DNA from 2 places in the Rhodococcus sp. JCM 9793 genome. Region 2 is predicted to be linked to the other one. Evidence: riboswitches for the same ligand, from Rfam matches in the RefSeq annotation. Region 2 holds a riboswitch; the other holds the start of a gene.
The links. A riboswitch is a leader RNA that binds a small molecule or an ion and turns the genes downstream of it on or off. The one in region 2 is predicted to bind glycine.
Positions count from the first base shown of each region.

Region 1 (8,587 bases), 280 kb from region 2:
CTGGTGTCTACGACTACACCGCGCCGGCACCGGATGCGGCGGATCTCCCCCGCGCGGTCGACGGGCTGTCACCGGAGACTTTCGTCCTCCTCGCCGCACACCAGCCGAAGCACGTCCTCGAAGCCCAGAACCTCGGTGTGGACCTACAGCTGTCCGGGCACACTCACGGCGGCCAGATGTGGCCTCTCGGATACCTCGTGTCCGCGGCGAACCCCACCGTCACCGGGTTGGATCACTTCGGCGACACTGCCATCTACACCTCCCAGGGAGCCGGCGCTTGGGGTCCACCGGTGCGCGTCGCAACACCTCCCGAGATCTCCGTACTCGAGCTCGTCACGCAAAAATAGACTTGCCCCGCCCTGACGTATAGGGGGGTTGAAGGTGAGAGTGTTGCAGAGCGTGGGACAATATTCTGTATTTCTAGGAGTTCCGTATCGTTCAGAATATTTCATGCGGAACGCTCGGGGCTGCGGACGACAGTCCGCAGCCCCGGCACTCTCAGCTGCTGTAGGCCTCCAGCGGAGGGCACGAGCACACCAGATTGCGGTCGCCGTGTGCGCCGTCGATTCGACGTACCGCGGGCCACACCTTCGCACGCCCCTTCCCCAGCGGGTACACCGCGATCTCACGAGAATATGGATGGTCCCACTCCCCCACCAGGCACTCCGCGGTGTGCGGTGCTCCTCTCAGCGGGTTGTCGTCGACCGCCCACTCCCCTGCCCCGACCCTGTCGATCTCCCCCCGGATCGAGACCATCGCATCGATGAACTCGTCGATCTCGCTCAGATCTTCACTCTCGGTGGGTTCGACCATGAGAGTTCCGGCCACGGGGAAACTCATCGTCGGCGCATGGAATCCGTAGTCGGCGAGACGCTTGGCCACGTCGTCGACGGTGACACCGGTGTCCTTGGTCAACTGACGCAGGTCGAGGATGCACTCGTGCGCAACCATCCCGTTCGCACCCGTGTACAGCACCGGGAAGTACTCGTCGAGGCGTCGTGCAATGTAGTTCGCCGACGCGATCGCAGTCAGCGACGCCTGCCGAAGCCCGCGCGCACCCATGAGCTTGATGTATGCCCACGTGATCGGCAGGATCGACGCCGACCCGTAGGGTGCAGCCGATACCGGTCCCCCACCGCCGAGCTCGGGTACGGCCGGATGACCCGGCAGGAACGGCGTGAGGTGCGAACGTACCCCGATCGGGCCGACACCCGGCCCGCCGCCACCGTGCGGGATACAGAACGTCTTGTGCAGATTCAGGTGGCTGACGTCGCCGCCGAACTTGCCGGGTCGCGCCAGACCCACGAGTGCATTGAGATTCGCACCGTCGATGTACACCTGCCCGCCGGCGTCGTGCACGGCACCGCAGATGTCCTCGATCTCGTGTTCGTACACGCCATGGGTCGACGGGTAGGTGATCATGATCGCGGCGAGCCGTTCGGCGTGGTCGGCGATCTTCGCCCGCAGATCGTCGAGGTCCACGTCACCGTTCGGGCGGCACGCAACGACCTCGACACGCATACCGGCCATGACAGCCGATGCGGCGTTGGTCCCATGCGCGCTCGAGGGGATCAGGCACGTGTCGCGGTGGTCGTCACCGCGGCTCAGATGATAGTGCCGAATGGCCAGCAGACCTGCATATTCACCCTGGCTACCGGCATTCGGCTGCAGGGTGACGGCGTCGTATCCGGTGACTGCGCAGAGCCAGCGTTCGAGATCCGAGATGAGTGCCCGGATTCCCTCGGTCTGATCTGCAGGAGCGAACGGGTGCAGGCCCGCGAACTCCGGCCACGTGATGGCTTCCATCTCCGCCGCAGCGTTTAGCTTCATCGTGCAGGATCCGAGCGGGATCATCGTGCGGTCGAGCGCGAGATCCTTGTCGGACAACCGTCGCAGGTACCTCATCATCGCGGTTTCCGTCCGGTACTTCGTGAACGCCTCGTGCTGCAGAAACTCGCTGGTACGGCCCAACTCCTTCGGGATGGACAGGGGCCCGTCGCCGGGCGACCCTTCAGCAGCGATACCGAATGCAGCCAACACACTTGCGACGTGCGCGTCCGTCGTCGCTTCGTCGCAGGAGATCGACACGTGATCCGTATCGACGAGATGCAGATTGACGGAGCGCTCGTGTGCTGCTGCCACCACCTCGGCAGCGCGATCCGGAACACGGGCGAGGACGGTATCGAAGAACTCGTCGTGAACGACTTCGACACCACCGCCGCGCAGCTGGGCCGCGAGGCCGGATGCATGCGAAGCCACGCGCCGCGCGATCCCGGTCAGGCCCTCCGCACCGTGGTATGACGCGTACATCGCGGCGAGCACGGCCAGAAGCACCTGTGCGGTACAGATGTTGCTGGTCGCCTTCTCCCGGCGGATGTGCTGCTCACGGGTCTGCAGCGCAAGCCGGTAGGCCGGGGCACCGTCGGCGTCCACCGAGACACCCACCAGCCGACCCGGGAGATTCCGCGTGTGCGCACCGTTCACTGCCAGGTATCCCGCGTGCGGGCCACCGAAGCCCATCGGCACACCGAAGCGCTGAGTGGTGCCGAAGCATGCATCGGCACCCTTCTCTCCCGGCGGAGTCATCAACGTCAACGCCAAGAGGTCCGCGCCCACCGCAACCAGCGCGCCGCGCTCGTGCGCAGCCTCGATCACGGGAGCGACGTCGAACACCCGGCCCGACGCGCCCGGCGCCTGCAGGACCACACCGAAGAATTCACCGTCCGGCAGTCCATCGTCGACGATGTTCGCGGCGACGAGCTCTATGCCGAGCGGCTCGGCACGCGTCGCGAGCACCGCGGCGGTCTGGGTGAACAGGTCGGCGTCGACTACGAATCGGGGGCTCTTCGACTTGCGATTCGCGCGACGCAGCAACGTCATGGCCTCGGCCGCTGCGGTGGCCTCGTCGAGCATCGACGAGTTCGCCACCTCCATCCCGGTCAGGTCGGCGACCATGGTCTGGAAGTTGAGCAGCGCTTCGAGACGGCCCTGACTGATCTCCGGCTGGTACGGCGTGTACGCCGTGTACCAGGCGGGATTCTCAATGATGTTGCGGAGCAGAACCGGCGGAGTGAGCGTGTCGTAGTAGCCGTGTCCGATCATGGACGTGGCGACGGTGTTGCGGGCCGCCAGTGCTTTCAGGCCGGCCAAGACCTCGTGTTCACTCAGCGGTGCGTCCAGAACATCGAGTCCGTCGGCAACTTCGCCGTCACGGTCGTCGAGGATTCCGGCGGGAAGTGCCTTCGCGGCGAGATCCTCGAGGGTATCGACTCCGACGACGTCGAGGATCCGGCGCATTCCCTGCGCATCGGGTCCGATGTGACGATCGGCGAAATTCCAGGTGACGGCATCTGTCATCGCAGCTCCCAGGCTGGTCGGCGAGGTTCACTCGTGCTCGGTCGGCACGGGTGCTTCCTCCCCCTCTGTCCTGAGCTCGCGGGGCGAGCGCCTGAGAGATTCGGTCCCGGTAGGCGGACCTTTCCCCGTGGGCGGGTGGGTGCTCCCACCGCTTTCCAGAGACGTCGTAGCTCACGCGGTCCTGGGTGCCTGAGAGATTGACGGGGAGGTGCTGCTCCTTCGGCGCCCGGACGTGTTGGTCCGGGGCTCTCCCGCGGGACGGCGACGCACAACGATTCTAGAGCACAACTGCACCGATCGAGGCCGCGCTCCCCGGGGCGTGACCTATGCCCTATCCGATGCGTCGATTGATACGGTTGCGGCGGCGGGAAGCCAGTTCGTCCTCGGGCTTCTCCTCGACAGCGTATCCGTCGGCACGTTCGGCCGGGAAATCCGCGATACTGCCGGTCAGTTCCCGGACTGCGCCGCTGACCGCGATACCGAACACACCCTGTCCGCCTTGAAGCAGGTCTACGACCTCTTCCGGGGACGTACATTCGTACACGGTGGTGCCGTCGGAGAACAGTGTGATCTTGGCCAGATCCCGCACGCCACGGCTCCGGAGATGGTCGACGGCCACACGGATGTTCTGCAGAGAGACACCGGTGTCGAGGAGCCGCTTGACGATCTTCAGAACCAGGATGTCCTTGAACGAGTACAACCGCTGACTTCCGGACCCCGCCGCGCTCCTGATGGACGGCACCACGAGGTTGGTGCGTGCCCAGTAGTCGAGTTGGCGGTAGCTGATGCCCGCAATCTGACATGCGATCGGCACTCGATAGCCGACAAGCTCATCGGGCACCGAGTTGTCGGGAAACAGCCCCGGCTGCAGATCCTCGGAGGTGTCCGATACCGGTACCGAAGCCACGCGATCGCCGGTGTCGGCACCGAGTTGCTGTCCTTGCGGCCGATCTCGCACTTTGTGACTTCCTCTCGCGCGCCCCGTTGTCCCTCGCCACCACCGACCAGGCGGATCTCCCCACCGCATCCGATCCCGTGCATCCTCCGGTTCACCCGACTTGAACCCGTAGCGGATCAACCAAGCGTACGCCCTGTGTGATTCACGACGGGCAGCAACACGCCGACACGGAAAGCAACGTTCGACGTTACACGGGTTCGCTGCCGGGCGTCGTCGAACAACGTTCGACTCGATCCACCAGCGGAGAAGGTCAAGTCAGCCGTCGGTTGCCTTGAAGTCGTCGGGTGAGACCGATTCGAGGAACTCCTTGAACTTCTCGACCTCGTCCTCCTTCTCGTCGGGCATCGCGAGACCTGCTTCGGCCAGCACCGATTCCTCGGCGAACACCGGTGCACCGGTGCGCAGAGCGACTGCAACCGCGTCCGAGGGGCGGCACGAGACCCGCATCTCGCCGTCGAAGACGAGGTCGGCGTAGAAGGTGCCCTCCTGGAGATCCACGATCCGAACTTCCAGAAGGGCATGGCCGAATGCATCGAGAAGATTCTTGATCAGGTCGTGCGTGAGTGGCCGCGCCGGCTCCACACCCTGCTGTTCCAGCGCGATGGCGGTTGCTTCCATCTGACCGATCCAGATCGGTAGGTACCGCTCACCGTCCGCTTCGCGCAACAGAAGGACCGGCTGGTTCTGCGGTTGCTCGACTCGGATACCGACTATCCTCATCTCGCTCATTGCGGCGCCTCCGTCCCGCTGCCTGTCAGTCGTCGTACCCGCTGACCGTACTGCCTGAATTCTAATGCGCTCCTCCGTGTACGTCAGGTGCCCGAATCCGGAAGAGGGCCACGCTCGTGGGTGATGCCGCTGCGGGCTACGTCAACGATCGAGTGATCCCTGTACTGCTGCCTTGACGAGGCACGTGTGCAACGTCAGAGACAACGCAGCCAACTCACGCACCATCTCTTCTGCACGTTCACGTGCCCCTGCATCGCGTCCCTTGGCGATCGGTCCTGCGATCTGGGCGACAAGGCCCGCCTCACGGTCTGCCGCCAATTTGAACGCGCGGAGGTGCCGGACTTCGAGTCCGAACTGGGACATCGCCTTCGCGGTCCGTGCCAGCAGCACCGCGTCGTCGTCGAAGAACCCTGCAGCACCCGGCGTGAGGAGTCCCGCGCCCACCAACTCTGTGAGGAACACCGTGTCGATCCCGGCCCGTTCGCAGAGATCGTCACGACCGACCCGAATCTGACGGTCCGTCCGAAGGTCCTCGGGAGAAACCTCGCCCCGCGCAACCGCGAGCTGACGCGGTCGTTTGGGACGAGTGTCGACGGCTCCCACCGTTGCTGCGCCGCGATCTATCGCCTCGAGCTGTTCCTTGATCACCTTCAGCGGGAGGTACTGATCACGCTGCGCGGTGAGGACGTACCGGAGCCGCTCACAGTCCGCAATGGAGAACCGGCGGTAACCCGACGGCGTGCGCTCCGGACTGATCAGCCCTTCGGCCTCGAGAAATCGGATCTTCGAGATCGTCACGTCCGGGAAGTCCGGGCGGAGTCGATCGAGCACGGACCCGATCGACATACCTGCCGGCGCCGGCTGGTGGGCAGCGGTCATCAGCTACCTGCGCCCTGAGTGCCCCGCGGACCTGTCAGAAACACCAGGCGGAACTTGCCGATCTGGACCTCGTCGCCGTTCGCGAGCACTGCCGAGTCGACGGGTTCGCGGTTGACGTAGGTGCCGTTGAGGCTTCCCACATCGACGACCTGGAACTCGCCGTCGTCCTGACGGAACTCTGCGTGGCGACGGCTGACGGTGACATCGTCGAGGAAGATGTCACTGTCGGGGTGCCGCCCGGCGGACGTGGTGGGCTGGTCGAGCAAGAAGCGCGACCCCGCGTTGGGCCCGCGCTTGACGAGGAGCAGGGCCGCCCCGGCCGGAAGGCCTTCTACACCCGAGACCGGTCCTTCGGTCGTCGCAGCGGCGCCGGTGTTCTCCAATTCGTTCAGGAAGTCGGCACGAAACACCGAAGTTGTTTCCGCTGGGGTCTCTTCGTAGCCCGCGTTGCCGTTCTCGCTCACCGTTTCTCCTTATCCGTTCGATCGTCCGAGTACTCCCGGATGATCGTCATTCGTTCGCCACCACCACGATCGGACACGGCACACGCCATACCCGACCGTACCCTGCGCACGCCCCTGGTGCAGGTAGTCGCGGTTACGTCACCCAGGGGATCTCATCCTTCTGTGATCTCTCTGTATCCCGCCGCATCGAGGGTCTGCTCGAGGGCAGCGTCGAGCCCTGCCTCGCTGTTCGACTCGACTTCGATGAGCCACCCTTCCGTGTACGGCGCACTGTTGACCAACTCCGGGCGCGCCTCCAGTTCGCCGTTCACCGCCGCGACCGCTGCAGCGAAGGGCGCGTAGACATCCGACACACTCTTCGTGGATTCGACCTCGCCGAACGAATCACCCGCGCCGAGGGCGGAGCCGGCGTCCGGCAACTGCACGAACACCACGTCACCGAGCTGAGATTGAGCGTAGTCGGTGATACCGATCCGGGCGGTGGTCGACCCAGTCCGCTGTACCCACTCGTGCTCCGCCGTGTATCGCAGATCAGCGGGCGTCTCGAACTCACTCACGGCAGTTCCCTTCGGAGGCGACGATTCGGCACGAACGTCTGTTTCAGTTTCCTGGCTGAGCGTATTGGCGCGGTTCGATCTCCCGCAAGGCGAGCACGTCGACCTGCGGAAATTGCTCGACGGTCAATGTTCCGCCGCGGCGAGCGACCGTGTCCACCACCCCGCCAGGGATGTTCAGTGCTGCTGCGAGCGTCGGACCGTCTCCGATGGCTGTAACCGTATAGGGCGCCGAGAATTTTCGATCGTCGACCGTCAGATCCCCTCCCTGCCCCGTGACCCACGAGTCGACACCGATGCGCACGGATGTTCCGTCGGCACCTGTGATCTGCATCGTGTCCGTGCCCGCCGCTCGTAGTTCCTGGATCGTGTCGAGGACCACCTCCGATCCGATCCCACCGAGCGGGTCGTCGATCGTGAGGACGACCCCCGGCCCGGTCGCAGGAACTGTACCTAGCTGGACCGACAGGTTCTGCAGACGAGCACGAGCCTCCGCGAGAGCGGCATCCGAACCGTTCTGCTCGAAACCTTCGAGAGTGCGCTCGAGGCCCGTGATCTCTTGCCTCAGCGCCGCCTCGCGTCGATTGAGGTTGTCGAGGAGTACGAGCAGGTCTGCGGGACGGGCCGACTCGAGGGTGTCGCCCGCATCGGTGTTCTTCACCTGAGTAGCGATGGCCGTACCGAGCAGAACCACCAGCAGTGCCGCGAGTACCGCGTACACCCGGCGCTCGCGCCGCGGGCCGGATGTGTCGGACCGAATGTCTTCGGGGAGATCCTCGGTCATCGCTCACGCACCGAAGAGTCTGCGGCGCAGGGCCGACGCGTTGCCGAAGATCCGGATTCCGAGGACGACGATGACAGCTGTGGAGAGCTGGGTGCCTACGCCGAGTTGGTCTCCGAGCCACACGATCAGCGCGGCGACGAGGACGTTGAACACGAATGAGACGACGAACACCTTCGCGTCGAAGATGTCGTCGAGATAGGCACGCAATCCGCCGAACACGGTGTCGAGGGCGGCGACCACCGCGATCGGAAGGTAGGGCTGAACCACGTCGGGCACCTGCGGGCTGAACACGATCCCGGCAGCAATGCCGATCGCGAGTGCCAGCACCGCATAGAGCGCCTGACCGTGCCTGAGGTGCTTCACCGATTCCCCGATTCCCGAGCCGATTCGACAGTACGTACCGTGGCCGCCGGCAGTTCGAGCTCGTCGGCCTCGGCGATCGTGAAACCTACCCCGTAGAGCTGTTTGACGCCCGAGAGCCTCAGGTATGCGTCGCTCACCACGAAATCCGTCTGCATCTGCGCCTGGGGGCCGACGGCGGAGACGACGTACGGCGAGAACACCGGTTGATTGTCGACGAGCATCGCTCCCCCGGCCTGCCGGATGGTCACACCGGGGCCGATGCGCACATCGCCGACCGATACCGCTTCAGCACCGCCCGCCCACAGTGCATTGACCACCGATTGCAGGTCGCGGTCGAGGACGGTCGCGGTGCTGCCGGTGGCGTCGAGTACCGACGGGTCCGACAGGTTCGGTCGACCCGACGGATCCGACAGGGTGACAGTGATTCCGGGGCCGCCGACGGGCACAGCGGCGGCAGCTGTCTGCGCCACGCGCAGCTCGTCGAGAGTTGCCGCACCCT
Region 1 is NZ_AP043721.1:3,465,724-3,474,310, reverse strand. Features, by position in the region: gene ACZ46K_RS18150 (metallophosphoesterase) at 1-347, shown strand, start outside; gene gcvP (aminomethyl-transferring glycine dehydrogenase) at 499-3,357, opposite strand; glycine riboswitch at 3,524-3,621, opposite strand; gene ACZ46K_RS18140 (MerR family transcriptional regulator) at 3,689-4,315, opposite strand; gene ACZ46K_RS18135 (bifunctional nuclease family protein) at 4,571-5,044, opposite strand; gene ftsR (transcriptional regulator FtsR) at 5,186-5,923, opposite strand; gene odhI (oxoglutarate dehydrogenase inhibitor Odhl) at 5,923-6,387, opposite strand; gene gcvH (glycine cleavage system protein GcvH) at 6,540-6,944, opposite strand; gene ACZ46K_RS18115 (DUF881 domain-containing protein) at 6,988-7,725, opposite strand; gene ACZ46K_RS18110 (small basic family protein) at 7,729-8,088, opposite strand; gene ACZ46K_RS18105 (DUF881 domain-containing protein) at 8,085-8,587, opposite strand, start outside.
Region 1: it holds a riboswitch for glycine, as region 2 does, so the genes downstream of both, gcvP (aminomethyl-transferring glycine dehydrogenase) here and ACZ46K_RS19420 (DMT family transporter) in region 2, are expected to answer to the same signal.

Region 2 (8,587 bases):
AGCTGACGCATGTCGAGGATCGAGTCGATGGCGACACCGGCCATTCCGACGTCACCCTGGACGCGCGGGTGATCGGAGTCGTAGCCGCGGTGTGTCGCGAGGTCGAAGGCCACCGACAGCCCCTTCTGACCGGCCGCGAGGTTGCGGCGGTAGAAGGCGTTGGATTCGGCGGCTGTCGAGAAGCCCGCGTACTGGCGGATGGTCCACGGCTGGTTGACATACATCGTCGGGTACGGGCCGCGCACGAAAGGCGCGATGCCCGGGTAGCTGCCGAGGGGGTAGCCCTCTGCTGCGATGGCGTCGCGGTCGGCCTTGGTGTAGACCGGCTTGACGTCGATGCCCTCGGGGGTGTTCCACACGACGTCGTCGGCGGTGTAGTTGTTCGCGGACGCAACGGAGTCGACGAGCGCGGCGGTCTGCTCTGCGGTGGGAGCAGTGGTGTCCGGGGAATCCGGATCTGTCAGCGGGACATCGGCGAAGCTGCCGATCTCGGGTTGGATGCTCACTTACGCTCCCAGGGTGTTCAGAAGGTCGGTCAGTGCAGCGACCGCGTCGATACGCGCGGTCAGGTAACCGTCCGGACGGTTGTCGCCCTGTGCATCCCCCACGGCCTTCTCGGGGCCGGCGAGCAGCACAGTGTCGATCCCGGCGGCGCGCAGCGCCGCAGTGGCGGTGCCGGCGTGCTCGCCGTAGCGGGCATCGGTGCCACACAACACGGCGATGGTGGCGCCGGAGTCGCGGACCGCGGCGGCGAGGGTGTCGTCGCTCGGATCCACGGGTCCGGGGTTGACCGCGTCGATGCCACCTGCCGCGAGCAGGTTGCTGGCGAAGGTGGTGCGGACGTTGTGCTCGGCGACCGGTCCGAGCGGTGCGAGCAGCACCGTGGGACGGGAGCCGTGCACGGCGAGGTACACATCGGAGCGGTCACGCAGCGCTTCGAACGGCGCCGCGTAGCGCGCGGCGAAGGCACCCGAGTCGGCGACGCCGGCGGGCAGCGGGTCCTCGCCGAGGTTCGGGAACTCGTTGATGCCGGTCACGGAAGTCTTGCGGTGCGCGATGTCGGAGTCGCGGCGAGCGCGGGTCGCGGCGATGCGCTCGGAAACCAGCCCGGCATCGAGCGCCGCGCGGTAACCACCGGCCGACTCGATCTGCTGGAAGAACTCCCACGACTTGGCCGCGACCTGCGCAGTCAGGTCCTCGATGTACCAGGATCCGGCGCCCGGATCGAGGACGCGTCCGAGGTTGGATTCCTCGAGCAGAAGCAGGTTCGTGTTGCGGGCGATGCGCGCGGAGAACGCTTCGGATACTCCGACGGCGCCGGTGGGCAGCGCAGCGTCGAACGGCAGGACGGTGACGGCGTCGGCGCCGCCGACTCCGGCGCCGAACGCAGCGAGGGTGGTGCGGAGCATGTTCACCCACGGGTCGCGCTGCGCCATCATGGCCGCGGAGGTCACCGCGTGCTGCGGTGCGTTTCCGGCGTCGCTCGCTCCGGCGACCTGGGCGACACGCGCCCACAGTTGACGCGCTGCGCGGAACTTCGCGATGGTCTGGAACTGGTCGTCCGTGGCCGCGAACCGGAACTCGATCTGGCCGAGGGCCTGCTGCGCGGACAGCCCTGCCGCGACGAGTGCGCGGACGTACTCGATACCGGCGGCGATGGCCGCGCCGAGTTCCTCGGCGTCGGATGCACCGGAGTTGTGGAAGGCGGTGCCGTCGACGGTGAAGGCGCGGACGGTCTCGACTCGCTCTGCGGCCGCGGCGGCGAGTGCGACGGCCTCGTCGACCGTGATGTCGGCGCGGCCGGAGAAAGCACTGGTCAACGGTGCGGCGCCGAGTGCGATACGCACTGCGCCGCGGTCGGCGACGTCGGTACGGGCGTCGAGCAGCGTGTAGAGGGCCTCGGTGGCGGCAGCGAGGTCACTGCCGGCGTCGAGACTGATGGGCGCGAGGTCGACGAGCACTTTGTCGAGTGCCGCGGACAGTCCAGCGACGGGCAGTGCGCCGTCGCCGACCTGCAGCCACAGCGCGCTGACGCCGTTCTCGAGGGCGTCGAGGATGCGCTCGTTGAGGTTCTTGGCGTCGGTTCCGTCGAATCGGGCACTGACCAGCCAACCGGCGTTGACGTCGCGGGTGGACGAGCCGCCACGGGTGTACGGGAACTGCCCGGGCAGGGGTGCCTCCGGGCGTTCGTCACGGCCGCTGTAGAGCGGGGCGACCGTCACGTCGTCGTAGGTGGTGGTCTCGAGCAGACGCTGCGGCTCCGGGCCGAGTTCTGCCGGATCGACGCGGCGCGACTTCGCGAGTACGCCCGCGACCGCTTGCTGCCACTGCGCGTATGCGCGTGCGGCGTCCTCGGCCTCTGCTGCTAATGACACGTGCGATTTCCTCCTACTGCGGGTGGGCAGGCTCTCGGGCGGCCGGGGTGGGCCGCGGGGCATGACGCCTCGCAAGACACTAAGCCGATGTGGTTGTGATGCTAGCCGCACACTCCGGTCCGCTCACGTGGGGATCACCACAGTTTCTCTAACGATCGTTAACCGGATGGATGCGGCGGTGTGATCCTGCAGTCCGTATCCCTCCGTGCCCGGTGTGGGCGCACGGCGGCAGGTAGGCTGGCGTCCTGTGATGAGGATTCTCAGCGACCGCAGGGTCATCGGCATCCTCGTTCTTCTCGCAGGCTTCGTCGCAGCAGCGCTTCTGCTCCCCCATCCGTCGATCGCTCAGATCCGCGAATGGTCGGAATCGGTCGACGGCCCCCTTCTGATCCTGATCTTCTTCGCCGTCCATGCCCTGGTGACGATCAGCCCGATACCGCGCACGGTGTTCACCCTCAGCGCCGGCGTGCTGTTCGGTCCCGTGGTCGGCATCGCAGTCACCGGTGCAGCAACCACCGTCAGCGCAATTCTCGCGTTCGTGCTGGTACGAGCCCTGGGCCGAAACGTCGTGGCGTCGTATCTGACGCACCCCGCAGCAAAGGCCGTCGATCTGCGCCTCGCGCGACGCGGCTGGCTCGCGGTCGGATCACTGCGATTGATCGCCGCGGCGCCGTTTTTCGTCGTGAACTGTTGTTGCGCGGTGTCGGCGGTTCGTCTGCTCCCCTACACCCTCGCGACGATCGTCGGGATTCTGCCGGGCACGGTCGCCGTGGTGCTTCTGGGGGATGTGCTCACCGGGGAGTCGAGTCCTGCTCTGATGGTGGTGACGGCGATCTGTATCACGCTCGGCGTCGGCGGACTTCTACTCGAGGCGCGGCTGCCTCAGCCGGCAGGGTCGGCACTCGATGCCATCACCGACCCGGAAGAGAACGTGGACGAGGCAAGCCTGAAGGCTTGATTTTCACCATTCAAGGCTCCATCCTTGATTCATGTACGTGCTGACGGTCGACCAACGCGGCAGTCGCCGCGACGTCGACCGCGTCGCAGATCTGCTCGACGAACTCCGCGACGCTCCCATGCTCCGCAAGTTCGAACGCACCGCCGGCGACGAGGTCCAGGCCGTGTCCGACGACCCCGGCACCGTCGTCGATCTCGCATTGGCTCTCCTCGACCGGAACCACTGGAGCATCGGCATCGGGATCGGTCCCGTCGAGACACCACTGCCCGCCCAGACCCGCGCCGGTCGCGGTCCCGCGTTCGAGCACGCCCGAACTGCCGTCGAGCGCGCCAAGAACGCACCCGGCCGTATCGCTGCCGACGGCGCCGACACCGAATGCGCATCCGACGTCGACGCCGCTCTGACCCTGCTCGCGACGATCGTGCTGCGCCGCACCGATCACGGTGTCGAAGCTGTCGCACTTGCCCGCACCGGACTGTCCCAGGCCGAGATCGCCACCCGACTCGCCATCAGCAAACAGGCTGTGTCCCAGCGTCTGCTCACTGCCGGGTGGCAAGCCGAATTCGCCGGCCGCGCCCTCCTGCACCGACTCCTCGAAAGGGCCGACCGTTGACCGTCGCCTCACTGGTGCTCCTCGCTGTCGCAGCCGTCGCGCCGGCACTGTCCCTGATTCCACGTCTCCCGGTGTGGATCGGAGCGGCGATCACCGGCATCGCACTCGGTATCGCGGCGCTGACCGCGACCGCCACCGGCCCCGCTCAGGGCTTCGCGCTCGGGGCGACGCTCACCCTCACCACCCTCGTCGCCATCACCGGCGGCGGCCCGGCGGTGCTCGTCGCGTTCCGGATCGCCCGCCGGCAACCGGACGCGGGGCCGACGCCGACACCACCACCGGGACCACTGCGCGGCGGCCGGGTCATCGGCGTCCTCGAACGCGGTGCGGTCGCCGCATCGATCCTGGCCGGGTGGCCGGAAGGCATCGCGATCATCATGGCCGTCAAAGGCCTGGCCCGGTATCCGGAACTACGCGAACCGCAGGCATCCGAGCAATTCATCATCGGTACATCGACGAGCGTGCTGTGGGCCGCGGCGGCGTGTGGGGTCGGCCACGCTCTGATCACCTGAGACCACGCGTCCGCGACCTTCCTGGCATACTCACGGACGCAATTGAATATGCCATTGAACCGCGGCGGGAGAGTCCCGCATCTGCGGGCGCCGAAGGAGCAACCTCTCCGGGAATCTCTCAGGCCCACAGACCGCCGCATGCGAGGCAACTCTGGAAAGCAGCCCTTCGGGGCTCACCGACGGTGTAGGCGCATCCGAACGGATCCGCGAAAGCTCTCAGGTCCCATGACAGAGCGGGGAACCACCGCCCCCGGTGCGTGATGCACCCTGTCCTGAGGAAGTTCCGTGGCCTCGACCGTCGGCGCGCCCATGCGCGTCCAGCCTGTTCCGTCCCTTGTCACACCGTCGCCTACTCCCCCGCCGTCGCGGCCCAGCCCGAATCGACACCTCGGCATCGCGGCGATCGTGATCTCCGCGACCGCGATGGGAGCCGCCGGGTTGTTCGGTCGCATGGCGACTCCGCCCGGCGCGGCACTCGGCGAAGCACTGACACTGGGCCGCATGCTCGTCGGCGCCCTGGGCATGATGCTCCTGATCGTCTTCTCGCGCCGGCTCGGCGCGATCCGCCGCACGCGACTGTCCCCGTCGATCGTGCTCGGCGGCGTGTTCCTCGGTCTGTCGCTGGCCACCTACATGTCTTCCACGCTGCTCATCGATCTGTCGCGCGCCGTGGTGCTGCACTACCTCGGTCCGGTCCTCGCAACGGTGCTGGCCAGGGTTCTCCTCAAAGAATCGATCACGCGCCTGGACGCCCTGTCCCTGGTCACCGCGTTCGCAGGGATGTTGCTGGCCGCCGGTCTGATCGGCGGTGACCCGTCGGCAGGGTCCGAACAGGAGACCCTGGGCACGGTGTTCGGCGTCGCGTCGGGCATCTTCTACGGCCTGGCCCTGCTCTGCTACCGGTACCGCTCCGACATGCCCGCCGACGTCCGTAGCTTCTGGAACTTCGCCTTCGGCGCCGTCGCCACCGCAGCCATGGTCGTGGTCACCCGCCCTGACATGACAGGCATGACCGCCACGAACTGGGCGTGGGCCGCCGGCTTCTTCGTGGTGTGCGGTCTGCTCGCTCTGGGCCTGCTCGTCGTCGCAGGCAAGCATCTGAGGGCGGCGGAACTGTCGGGTCTGTCGTATCTCGAGGTCGTGGTCGCGCTGATCCTCGGCGCCCTGGCGTTCGGCGAATCCATCTCACTCCTCGCCGTCCTCGGAGCCGGGATGATCGTCGCGGCGATGACGCTGCCCCTCGCGACCGGTCACCGGCGCTGAGGCACTGCATCACCGCCGCGGCAGGTCAGGTCGGTGGCATCACCGGTGCGCTGCTCCGTCCATGACTCCGTCCGCTCAATTCGGCGTCGAGGGTTTCCTGCGCCACGCGCATACCTTCGGCGTACACGGGATTCTGCAGCCGCTCCCACATCACGTCCTCGGCGACATCCTCGACGTGGCTCATCACCCACCAGATGTTGCCGAAAGGGTCCTTGATGCGTCCGCCGCGCTGCCCGAAGGCATTGTCCGACAGTGACGTGATCACCCGAGCGCCTGCCGCGGCGGCCTTCGAGAACGCGTCGTCCGCGTCCGGAACGAAGACGCGCAACAAGCTCGGCATCGTCTCCCAGTCCGGACGGCGGTCGAAGGCCAGCACGACAGTGTCGCCGACCCTGATCTCGCCGTGCCCGATCGAGCCGTCCTCGGTCATCACGCTCGCAAGTTCCTCACCGTCGAACACCTGGGTGACGAAGTCGAGGAACGCTCCCGTGTCGTCGGTGACCACCCACGGGGCGATCGTCGTGTAACCAGCGGGAGTCTCGGTGCTCGTCATTTCTCGGTTCCCTTCATCGCTGCCTTGGTCGCTCTCGACAACAGTAGGAACAAACTAGGTCAGATCCTGTCCTAGATCGCACACCGACCTGAGCGACGGCCGTCCCGTCATGGGATGGAGGCAGCATCGCGGCCCGCACATCGGATGTGCAGGCCGCGACGAGTACGAGCAGAAATACCTTACTGCTGGGGCGGATTCTGCTGTTGTGGGTCTGCTGCCTGCTCGGGTTCGCCGGTGGGCATAAATCCGCCCCGCGCAGGTCGCGACGGCGGCAGAGCCTGCGGAGCCGAAGCGGGGACTGCCGGATCGACAGGCTTGCGCGCGACGGCCTCGGCTTCGGCGACGGCCTTCGCCACCGCCGGGTCGCTCTTGGTGGTGAACCAGTCCTCGACCTCCGCCGAGTCGTCCTCGGGGCGCTGCAGGTCCTCCTCGACCGGACTCGGCTCGAATCGGAACACCCCATCGTCGCCCGGGGCGCCGAGGTTCTTCGCGAACCCCTTGAGGGCATCCCCGAAATCGCTGGGCAACAGCCACACCTTGTTCGCGTCGCCCTGCGCCATCTCCGGCAACGTCTGCAGGTATTGGTAGGCAAGCAGTTCCGGTGTCGGTTTGCCCGCCTTGATCGCCGCGAACACCTTCTCGATCGCCTTCGCCTGACCCTGGGCCTCCAAGTAGCTGGCAGCCCGGTCACCCTGCGCACGCAGGATCCGCGACTGCCGATCGGCCTCCGCTTCGAGGATCGCCCCCTGCTTGGCGCCTTCCGCCGACAGAATGCGGGATTGCTTGTCGCCTTCGGCGGTCTTGATCGCGGATTCGCGATGCCCCTCGGCGGTCAGGATCATCGCGCGCTTCTCACGATCCGCCTTCATCTGCTTCTCCATCGACTCCTGGATCGACGGCGGCGGATCGATGCTCTTCAGTTCGACGCGAGCCACCCGCAGACCCCACCGTCCGGTGGCCTCGTCCAGTACTCCGCGGAGCTGTCCGTTGATCGAGTCCCTCGATGTCAAGGTTTCCTCGAGCGTCATACCGCCGACGACATTGCGCAGCGTGGTCACGGTGAGCTGTTCGACGGCGGCGATGTAGTTGCTGATCTCGTAGACCGCTGCCTGCGGGTTGGTGACCTGGAAGTACACCACCGTGTCGATGCTCAAGGTCAGGTTGTCCTGGGTGATCACCGGCTGCGGCGGGAACGACACGACGCGTTCGCGCAGATCCACCTTCGCGCGGATCCTGTCCACGAACGGCACCAGGAACGTCAACTGTCCCGACGCCGTGCGGAAATACCGGCCGAGTCGTTCGATCACGGCGGCCTCGGCCTGCGGCACCAGAGCCACCGACCTGATCATCACGATCACTACCAGTGCCACCAGTACGGCGAGCACGATCAATGCTTCCATCTACGGACCCCTCCACACGACAGCGGTTGCGCCGTCGATCTCCATCACGGTCACGGTTGTTCCGGCTTCGTACGATTCGGTCTCGTCCAGCGGTCGCGCCGTCCAGACGTCGCCGTCGATCTTGACCCGACCCGCATGTGCATCGACCGACTCGAGTACCAGCGCGTGCTTGCCCGGCAACGCATCGATTCCCGTCGTCAGGGCCGGCGGCTGCGCGTAACGACGCCGCAGCGGCGGGCGCACTCCCAACAACAGGACGACGGACGCGAGCGCGAACACCAAGGCGTCGAACCACACGGGCAGATCGGTGACGGCAGCAACACCCGCGGTCGCCAGCGCAGCTCCACCCAACATCAACAGGACGAAGTCGCCGGTCAATGCCTCGCCGGCGGCCAACGCGACACCGGCGATGAGCCAAATCAATGCCGTCACATGCCCATCCTGGCACAATCCGGACACCTCCCGCAGATGCGCTGCGAGGAGACCTCGACGTGTGGTGGTCAGATGCCTTCGGGCTCGGTAACGAAATCCACCAGGCGTTCCACCGCGCCGAGCAGCGGTGATTCGAGGTCCCGGAATCCCGACACGGCGCCGTATACGCGGCGCCATCCTTCCTGCGGTGAGCCCCAACCCAACTCTTGGCAGACCCCGGTCTTCCAGTCCTGACCACGGGGGATCTTCGGCCACGCATCGATCCCCAATACGGCCGGACGAACCGCTTCCCAGACATCGATGAAGGGATGCCCGGTCACCATCACGTGCGGGCCCAGATTCTGGGTGAGTCTTTCCTCCTTCGACCCGGAGACCAGGTGATCGGCGAGCACTCCGACCCGACGTCCGGGGCCCGGGCGGAATTCGGCGAGCCGCGCTCCGAGGTTGTCGAGGCCCTCGAGTTGCTCGACGACCACACCTT
Region 2 is NZ_AP043721.1:3,746,670-3,755,256, forward strand. Features, by position in the region: gene scpA (methylmalonyl-CoA mutase) at 1-506, opposite strand, end outside; gene mutA (methylmalonyl-CoA mutase small subunit) at 507-2,375, opposite strand; gene ACZ46K_RS19405 (TVP38/TMEM64 family protein) at 2,626-3,333, shown strand; gene ACZ46K_RS19410 (hypothetical protein) at 3,365-3,946, shown strand; gene ACZ46K_RS19415 (hypothetical protein) at 3,943-4,458, shown strand; glycine riboswitch at 4,514-4,602, shown strand; gene ACZ46K_RS19420 (DMT family transporter) at 4,744-5,721, shown strand; gene ACZ46K_RS19425 (VOC family protein) at 5,747-6,274, opposite strand; gene ACZ46K_RS19430 (SPFH domain-containing protein) at 6,454-7,674, opposite strand; gene ACZ46K_RS19435 (NfeD family protein) at 7,675-8,106, opposite strand; gene ACZ46K_RS19440 (DUF3097 domain-containing protein) at 8,175-8,587, opposite strand, start outside.